2 regions of the Micrococcus endophyticus genome follow, and region 2 is predicted to be linked to the other one. Evidence: riboswitches for the same ligand, from Rfam matches in the RefSeq annotation. Region 2 holds a riboswitch; the other holds the start of a gene.
The links. A riboswitch is a leader RNA that binds a small molecule or an ion and turns the genes downstream of it on or off. The one in region 2 is predicted to bind S-adenosylmethionine.

Region 1: another riboswitch for S-adenosylmethionine. It lies ahead of HDA33_RS12245 (flavin reductase family protein); the one in region 2 lies ahead of HDA33_RS06615 (bifunctional o-acetylhomoserine/o-acetylserine sulfhydrylase).

What each region holds. Positions count from the first base shown of each region.
Region 1 is NZ_JACHMW010000001.1:2,648,023-2,652,110, forward strand. It holds gene HDA33_RS12235 (MFS transporter) at 1-1,042, shown strand, start outside; gene HDA33_RS12240 (cold-shock protein) at 1,250-1,453, opposite strand; gene HDA33_RS12245 (flavin reductase family protein) at 1,710-2,234, opposite strand; SAM riboswitch class IV at 2,307-2,425, opposite strand; gene HDA33_RS12250 (hypothetical protein) at 2,636-3,286, shown strand; gene HDA33_RS12255 (S4 domain-containing protein) at 3,316-3,696, opposite strand; gene hisD (histidinol dehydrogenase) at 3,803-4,088, opposite strand, start outside.
Region 2 is NZ_JACHMW010000001.1:1,444,918-1,449,005, forward strand. It holds gene metX (homoserine O-acetyltransferase MetX) at 1-669, opposite strand, end outside; gene HDA33_RS06615 (bifunctional o-acetylhomoserine/o-acetylserine sulfhydrylase) at 666-2,018, opposite strand; SAM riboswitch class IV at 2,150-2,264, opposite strand; gene HDA33_RS06620 (VOC family protein) at 2,447-3,085, shown strand; gene HDA33_RS06625 (CPBP family glutamic-type intramembrane protease) at 3,109-4,023, opposite strand.

The DNA.
Region 1 (4,088 bases), 1.2 Mb from region 2:
CGCGGTGCCGCTCGTGGCGGCCGGCGCCCTCACGATGGGCGCGGGCGGGGCCGGCCTGGCCCTCGCGACGTCGGCGGCGGCCGTGTACGCCGCCTCCGCCGTGCTCGGCGTGGGCCACCTCGCCTTCACCATCGCGGGGCAGGCCGCGATCGCCCGACGCGCGGGCCCCGGGCTTCTCGACGCCGGCTTCGGCTGGTTCACGGCCGCCTTCTCCGTGGGGCAGATGGCCGGGCCCCTGCTCGCCGGGCCGATGCTGGCCGACGGCGCCACCGTGGAGGCCACCGCGCTCGCCCTCTGGGTGTCCGCCGGGATCGCCGCCGCCGGCATGCTCCCCGTGCTCCTCGTCCCGGGCGCGCGGCCCCGGCCGGGGGAGCGGGACGGGACGGTCGAGCCGGACTCCCGTTCGGGTGATGCCGCCGAGGGCGCCGACGCCTCTGCCCCGCGTGGAGGCGAGACGGCGGACGCCGCCGCATCCCCGGGGGAGGCGACCACGCCGGAACCGGCGGCGGGGCGGCACGGGGGGCGGCCGAGCCTCGCGCGCATCCTGCGGGTGCCGGGCGTGGCCCCGCAGCTGCTCGCCTCGGTGGCGCTGCTGGCCATGGTGGACATCCTCACGGCGTTCCTGCCGGTGGTGGGGGAGCACTACGGCGTGAGCCCCGCCCATGTGGGCGTCCTGCTGGCCGTGCGCGGGGCGGGCTCGCTGCTCTCGCGGGCGCTGCTGCCGTGGCTGCGGCGCCGCTGGAGCCGCGAGGGGCTGGTGCGCACGGCCCTGCTGTTCTCCGCGGCGGCGATCGGCGTGGCCCCGCTGGGGCTGGCCGAGCCGACGTGGGGGTGGGTGGCCGTCGTCGCGATGGCGGCGGGCGGGTTCACCCTGGGGCTGGGGCAGCCGCTGACCATGTCCCTGGTGACGCAGGCCGTGCCGGCGGGCTGGCGCTCCAGCGCCCTGGCCGTCCGGCTGATGGGCAACCGGGCGGGGCAGGTGGTGCTGCCCGCGACGGCCGGCCTGCTGGCCGCCCCGCTCGGTCCGGCCGCGGCCGTGTGATTCGCGTGCGCCGTGCTCGCCGCCTCCGGGCTGGAGCGGACGGCGGCCGCGCGCCGCCGTCGCTGACCTCGGCACGACGGCGCCGCCCGCCGCCGGACACGACGACCAGCGCACACGCCCACCCCCCGGACACGACGACGCCCCCGGTCCGTGTGGACCGGGGGCGTCGGGACGTCCCCGGGGGACGTCAAGCCTGGTGGGCGAAGATCAGATCTTCGTCACGTTCGCGGCCTGGAGGCCCTTGGGGCCGTCCTGGGTCTCGAACTCGACGCGGTCGTTCTCCTGGAGCTCCTTGAAGCCCGAGCCCTGGATGGCGGAGAAGTGCACGAACACGTCCGCGGAGTTGTCCTCGGGGGCGATGAAGCCGTAGCCCTTCTCAGCGTTGAACCACTTGACGGTGCCGACAGCCATGATGGTGTCCTTTCGATGTGCCGCCGCAGTGCGGTGGCGGTGTTGGACCGCGGCCCGGGATGGGACGCGGGTGAAGCGGCGAGACTGAACCGCTTGCCCAACACTCATCAGCACCGGCCGGGGCCGGGAGGACGAGCAGTGAAGATGGCGGGATACAGCTTGATCAACTTCAGACACCATCCTCGCACGGATCGGCCGCCGCCGGAACCACGTGGGGAATGTTCACCCGGAGTTCGCCCGCGACGGGCCTGAGGAGTCAGAGCGCGCGCAGGCCGTGGAACAGGTTGCGGTGCAGCGCGGCGGGCGCCACCTCGTCCGTGTGGTCCGCGAAGCCGGTCACCTCGAGCAGCACCACGGTGTGGTCCCCGGCCGGCACCTCGGCGTGCAGGCGAGTCTCCAGCCACAGCGCCGCGCCCTCGATGAGCAGGGCCTCGTTCGGGCTGACGTGGACGTCCAGGCCGGCGAACCGGTCGCCCTCGCGGGAGGCGAGCTGCCGGCACAGGTGGGTCTGGTCCGCCGCGAGCAGCGAGACGCCGAGCGAGGCGGCCTGCCGCAGGCGCGGCCAGGTGCGGGAGGTGTTCTGCGCGGAGAAGGCCACGAGGGCCGGCTCCCAGGAGATGCCCACGCCGAACGAGGAGGAGACCATCACCTCCCGACGGTCCTCGGCGAGGCCGGCCACGGCCACGACCCCGGTGGGGAACGCGGACAGGCCGGAGCGCAGGTTGTGGTGGGAGAGGTCGGTGTCCCACACGCGGGTGCGGTCATCGAGAGTCCGGGTCATGGCGTCGGTCCTCTGCAAGACGAACGCGGCTCCGCGGCGAGGCGGTCACGCGGATCGACACGATCCACGGAGGCGCGGTACTTGCCCGCCGGAGGTCCCCGGGGGCCGAATCATCACCTGGAGCACCCCACTACTGCGTGAGAGGGTTGCCGTCCCGCCGGCCAGGGCCGTGATGACGGGAACTCGTGATTCTGCGTCCCACACTAGGACCGTCCCCGCCGCCCGGTCAACGTGGTCCGTCAGATGGGACGGCGGGCCGGTCTTCCGGCGTCACAGTGCAGAGTCACGGGAGCGCAACGATTCGAGGGCGTCACGCTCGACGCGTTGCCCCGCCCTGTGGCCCGGGTCACACTGGGGCATCCGCCGCGCACCCCGCGCGGTCATCCTGCAGAGGGGAAGCCATGCCGCACCGCCGCCGTCGCCCCCGCGTCCCCGTCGCCCTGTCCGTCGCCGCGGCGCTCGGCCTGGCACTGTCCGCCTGTGCCTCCACGACGACGGCGGGCGTCGGCTCGCAGTCGCCCGCGCCGTCCTCGGCGGCGGGCACGACGTCCTCCGCCGCGGGCACGTCCTCCGCCGCACCGACGACCTCCGCCGCCCCGACGACGCCGGGCACCGCCGCCGAGATCGCCGGGGACGAGGCGGCCGCACAGGCCCAGGACGACGCCGCCACCCGGACCGCCCTGAACCGCGCCGTGGACGAGGACGGCATCCCCTACGCCGAGCTCGACCCGTCCCTGACCCTCGTCCCGGACGGCGCCTCGATCCTCTGGGAGGGGCTGGCCGTGGGGGCGCAGTCGCTGCGCGTGGACGCCCGCGCCGGGGAGGAGTACACGGTGGTGCTCCTCTGCGCGGAGCAGGACGGGTCCCGCCGCAGCCTCGTGATGACCACGGTGCCGGGCGAGGACTTCAGCGACGTGATGGCGGAGTCCCCGGGCTGCGGCCACTGGTCCGCGGGGCTGCCCGCCCGCGAGGCGGATGGGCCGCTGACGCTGACCGGCGTCGTGCCCGACGGCGGCCCGTTCCGCATGGTGGTGTACCGGTCCGAGGGCTGACACCCTCGCCCTTGCCCAGCCCCGCCCGCTCAGCCCCGCTCGTCCGACGCGCGGCCGCGCAGTTCGTCCAGCTTGCGGCGGTCCCGCTTGGTGGGCCGGCCCGCGCCGCGCTCGCGGTGGGGCACCGCCAGCAGCTCGCGCGGGATCGGCGGCGGGGAGTGGTCGATGTAGTTCTTCACGGCCACGGGCGCGCCGACCCGCTTGCCGATCAGCCCGGTGACCTCGAGGATCCGCTCGCGCTGGTCCTTGCGCACCCGAACGCGGTCGCCCACGGCGAGGGTGTGGGCGGCCTTGACCGGCTCGTCGTTGACGCGCACGTGCCCGCCGCGCACGGCGGCGGTGGCCGCCGAACGGGTCTTGTACACGCGCACGGCCCACAGCCACGCGTCCACCCGGACGGCGCCGCTCACGCCGCGCCCCCGGGCCGGGCCGCCGTCGTCGTGGTGGTCACCGCCGGGCCGCTCACGCGAACCGACCCGCTCACGCGAACCGACCCGCTCACGCGAACCGACCCGCTCACGCGAACCGGGTCCGCACCGCCACCCCGTGGGCGGGCAGGCGCTCGTCCTCGGCGAGCACGCTGATGCCCTCGGCGAGCTCCTTGAGCCCGGTCTCGGTGTACCGGATGCGCTGCTGCAGGCGCAGGAACGTCACGGTGCTCAGGCCGGAGGAGTGGCGGGCGGTGCCGGAGGTGGGCAGCACGTGGTTGGAGCCGGCGGAGTAGTCGCCGAGCGGCACGGGGGCGTGCGGGCCCACGAACACGGCGCCGGCGTTGCGGATCCGCGCCGCGACGGCCTCAGGG
Region 2 (4,088 bases):
GATCCCGAGCCCGGCCGCCGGGCCCGCGCCCTCGTAGTAGTCCCCACCGAGGAACCCCGGGTCGAGGCGGATCGCCGCGGTCTGTGCCTGCCCCCACGCGATCTGGTCCGCGGAGGAGCGGGCGGTCGCCGCCAGCACGCCGACGCCGGCCACGCGCTCGGGGTGCGTCGCCGCCCACTCGAGGGCCCGGGCGCCGCCCATCGACCCGCCGATGACGGCCTGCCACGCGCCGACGCCGAGGTGGTCGGCGAGGCGCCGCTCGGCCTCCACCGCGTCCCGCAGGGTCAGGAACGGGAAGCGCGAGCCCCACGGGCGGCCGTCGGCGGCCGGCGAGGACGGGCCGGTGGAGCCGTGGCAGCCGCCCACCATGTTCGGGGCGACGACGAACCACCGGTCCGTGTCCACGGCGCGGCCGGGCCCCACGAGGGCGTCCCACCAGCCCGGTGTCGGGTCGGCGGCGTGCGCGGCGACGTGGGAGTCGCCCGTGAGCGCGTGCAGGACGAGCACGGCGTTGGAGCCGTTGGCATCCAGCTCGCCCCACGTCTCGTAGGCGAGCTCGACGTCCGGGAGCACCCCGCCGGTCTCCGTGCGCAGCTCCCCGATCCGCAGCCGGTGGCGGCCGCCCTCGGGCAGGGCCGCGCGGGGCGGCCGGCTCACGGTGGCCGTCACTCCCGCTCCCCCGCCGAGGCCGCCGCCGCGAAACCGCGCTCGAGGTCGGCGAGGATGTCCTCGAGGTCCTCCACGCCGAGCGAGAGCCGCACCAGGCCAGGGGTGACGCCGGCGGCGCGCTGCTCGTCGTCGGTGAGCTGGGAGTGGGTGGTGGAGGCCGGGTGCACCACGAGCGAGCGGACGTCGCCGATGTTGGCCACGTGGTGGTGCAGGGTGAGTCCGTCCACGAACGCGGCCCCGGCCTCGCGGCCGCCGGCGATCTCGAAGGAGACGAACGCGCCCGCGCCCTTCGGCAGGTAGCGCTGGGCGCGCTCGTGCCAGGGGCTGGACTCCAGGCCGGCGTAGACCACCTTCTCGACGTCGTCGCGACCCTCCAGCCAGCGCGCCACCGCGGCCGCGTTGGCCACCTGCCGCTCCATGCGCAGGGACAGGGTCTCCAGGCCGAGGTTCACCAGGAAGGCGTTGAACGGGGAGATCGCGGAGCCGTAGTCGCGCAGCAGCTGCACGCGCGCCTTGAGGATGAAGGCCAGGTTGGCGCCGAGCGGCGAGCCCACCCCGAGGTCCCGCGCGTAGACGAGCCCGTGGTACGACTCGTCCGGCTCGTTGAAGCCGGGGAAGCGCTCGGCGTGCTGCGCGTAGTCGAACGTGCCGGCGTCGACGATCACGCCCGCGATGGCCGCGGCGTGCCCGCCGAGGTACTTCGTGGCGGAGTGGGTGACGACGTCGGCCCCGTGCTCGATCGGGCGCAGCAGGTAGGGGGTGGCCAGCGTGTTGTCCACGATCAGCGGCACGCCGGCCTCGTGGGCGGCGTCGGCGACGGCGCGCACGTCCAGCACGTCCCCACGGGGGTTGCCGAGGGTCTCGCCGAAGAACGCCTTGGTGTTCGGCCGGACGGCGGCGCGCCAGGACTCGAGGTCGTCCGGGTCGGTCACGAACGTCGTCTCGACGCCGACCTTGGCGAGGGTGTGCTTGAACAGGTTCTGCGTGCCGCCGTAGAGGCTGGCCGAGGCGACCACGTGGTCGCCGGCGCCGGCGAGGTTGAGGATCGCGAACGTCGTCGCCGCCTGACCGGAGGCCAGCAGCAGCGCGCCGACACCGCCCTCGAGCGCGGCGATTTTCTCCTCCACCGGGCCCTGCGTCGGGTTGCCGATGCGGGTGTAGAGCGGGTCGAGGTCCTTGAGGGCGAACCGGTCCGCGGCCACCTGGGCGGACGGGAAGTCGAAGGAGGTGGTCTGGAAGATCGGCAGGGCGGTCGCACCGAAGGCGTGCTGACCGGGCGCGGCGCCCGCGTGGACCTGGGCGGTGGAGAAGCCCCAGGCGTCGGGGGTCGGGGTGGTCTGGTCGGTCATGGCGGACCCTCCTGAAGGGTTCAGGGGCCGGACCCGAACCGCCCCGCCCGGCGGCCGACGTGTCGATCCGGGAACCGGCGTCGTCGAGGTGCCGGAGATGACCCGGCGCCGTCGAGAGGGGCCGTGGGAGCGGCCCGCGCTTGCCGGCGCCCGTGCGGGACCGGCCTGGTCGTCACCCGGGGCACCCCACCGCGGAAGGAGGGTTGCCGGCCAGCATGCCGGGGCCTGTTGCTGGCTCTCGTGACCGTATGACCGAGTGTAGCCGTCCGCTCCGCCACGATTTCGTCACCCGTGTCACACGCGGATACGCTTCCGGCACGGGGACACCCGGCGCGTCAAGGGCCGGCCGATCCCCGCAGCTCGCACCCAGGTCAACCCCCCGGAGCACCGGGGGAACGGAGAGGAACAGCGCAGTGAACTCCTGTCGCATGGACCACGTGTCCTACGCCGCCGGCCCCGAGGGCCTGGACGCCACCGTCGCCCGCATCGCCGAGGCACTGGGCGTCGAGCGCATCAAGGGCGGCATCCACCCCCGCTTCGGCACGCAGAACGCCCTGTTCCCCATGGCGGGCGGGCAGTACCTGGAGGTCGTCGAGGCCCTCGACCACCCCGCCTCCCTCAGCGCGCCGTTCGGCCAGCTGGTCCGCGCCCGCTCCGAGCAGGGCGGCGGCTGGATGAGCTGGGCCGTGTCCACCACGGACATCGGCCGCTTCGAGCGCCGCCTCGGCCGCGAGGCCGTCCCCGGCAACCGTCGCTTCCCGGACGGCCGCGAGCTGTCCTGGCGTCAGATCGGCATCAAGGGCACCATCGCGGACCCGCAGCTGCCGTTCATCATGCGCTGGGCCGACGGCCAGGAGGACATGCACCCCTCGCAGGCCGCCGAGCCCCAGGCCTCCATCGAGCGCCTGAGCATCGCCGGCTCCCCGGACCGCCTGGCCGAGTGGCTCGGTGACGAGGGCGAGGACGCCCACGTGGAGGACCTCAACGTGGAGTACGTGGCGCCCTCGGGCACCCCCGGCATCGTCTCGGTGACCTTCCGCACCCCGCGGGGCGACGTCACCCTCTGACGCATCCGGCGCGGGCGGGCCGCTCAGCCGAGCAGGCCCGCCCGCGCCAGCAGCGGGTAGCCCACGAACCCGACGGCGTCGAGCAGGAAGTGCGCGACCACCAGCGGCATCACGCGGCGCACCCGCAGGAACACCAGCACGAACACCACTCCCATCAGCGCGTTGCCGATGCCCGGCCCCACGCCCTGGTACAGGTGGTACGCCCCGCGCAGCAGGGCCAGCGCGAGCAGCGCCGTCGCCACGCGCGTCGGCAGGAACAGCCCCTCCGGGGTGGTCCAGGACGACGACGGCGCCCCGGTCCGGCGCGCGGGCGCGGCCTGCACCGCGGGCACCGGGTCCCGGTCCAGCCCTGCCGCCTTCAGCCGCTGCAGATAGCCGATCCGGTCGACGAGCCAGGCCCCCACGATGACCTCCTCGAGCAGCGAGTGCCGCAGGGCCGAGAGCAGCAGCACGGGGATCTGGTACCAGCTCTCGTCCATCGCGTTGGCGACGATCGCCGTCGTCAGCCCGAGCGCCCGGCCGGCGGCGTAGACGCCGAGCGTGCCCAGCCCGATCACCGCGAACAGGCCGACGCCCCAGGCGAGGTCCCGGCCGGGGCGGCGCAGGTCCAGGCCGAGGGTGCGGAACGGGTTCCGGCCGCGCACGTGCATCAGGTGCAGCACGAGCAGCACCGGCACGAGCGCGAACGCGATGCCGAGCAGCTGGTAGGTGAGGTCGAAGGCCCAGCGGTCGTCCACCGTGGGGTTGAGCACGGTGGTCTGGTCCCCCAGCGGGGCCTGGGTGGCCTTGTCGATCAGCTGGACCACGGCGTACACGGCCGAGCGGCCAAGCGAGAGCCCGAGGACGATCGCGATCTCCCAGTGCACCGTCCGCGCTGACGGGGCGGGGAGGGCGGTCGGAACAGGCGAGGCCGGCGCGGGCGGGACGGGGCGGGACATGCTCACCAGTATCCGCCGTCGATGCGGCCTCCGCCTGACGACGCGGTCGGCGTGCGGGGTTGCGT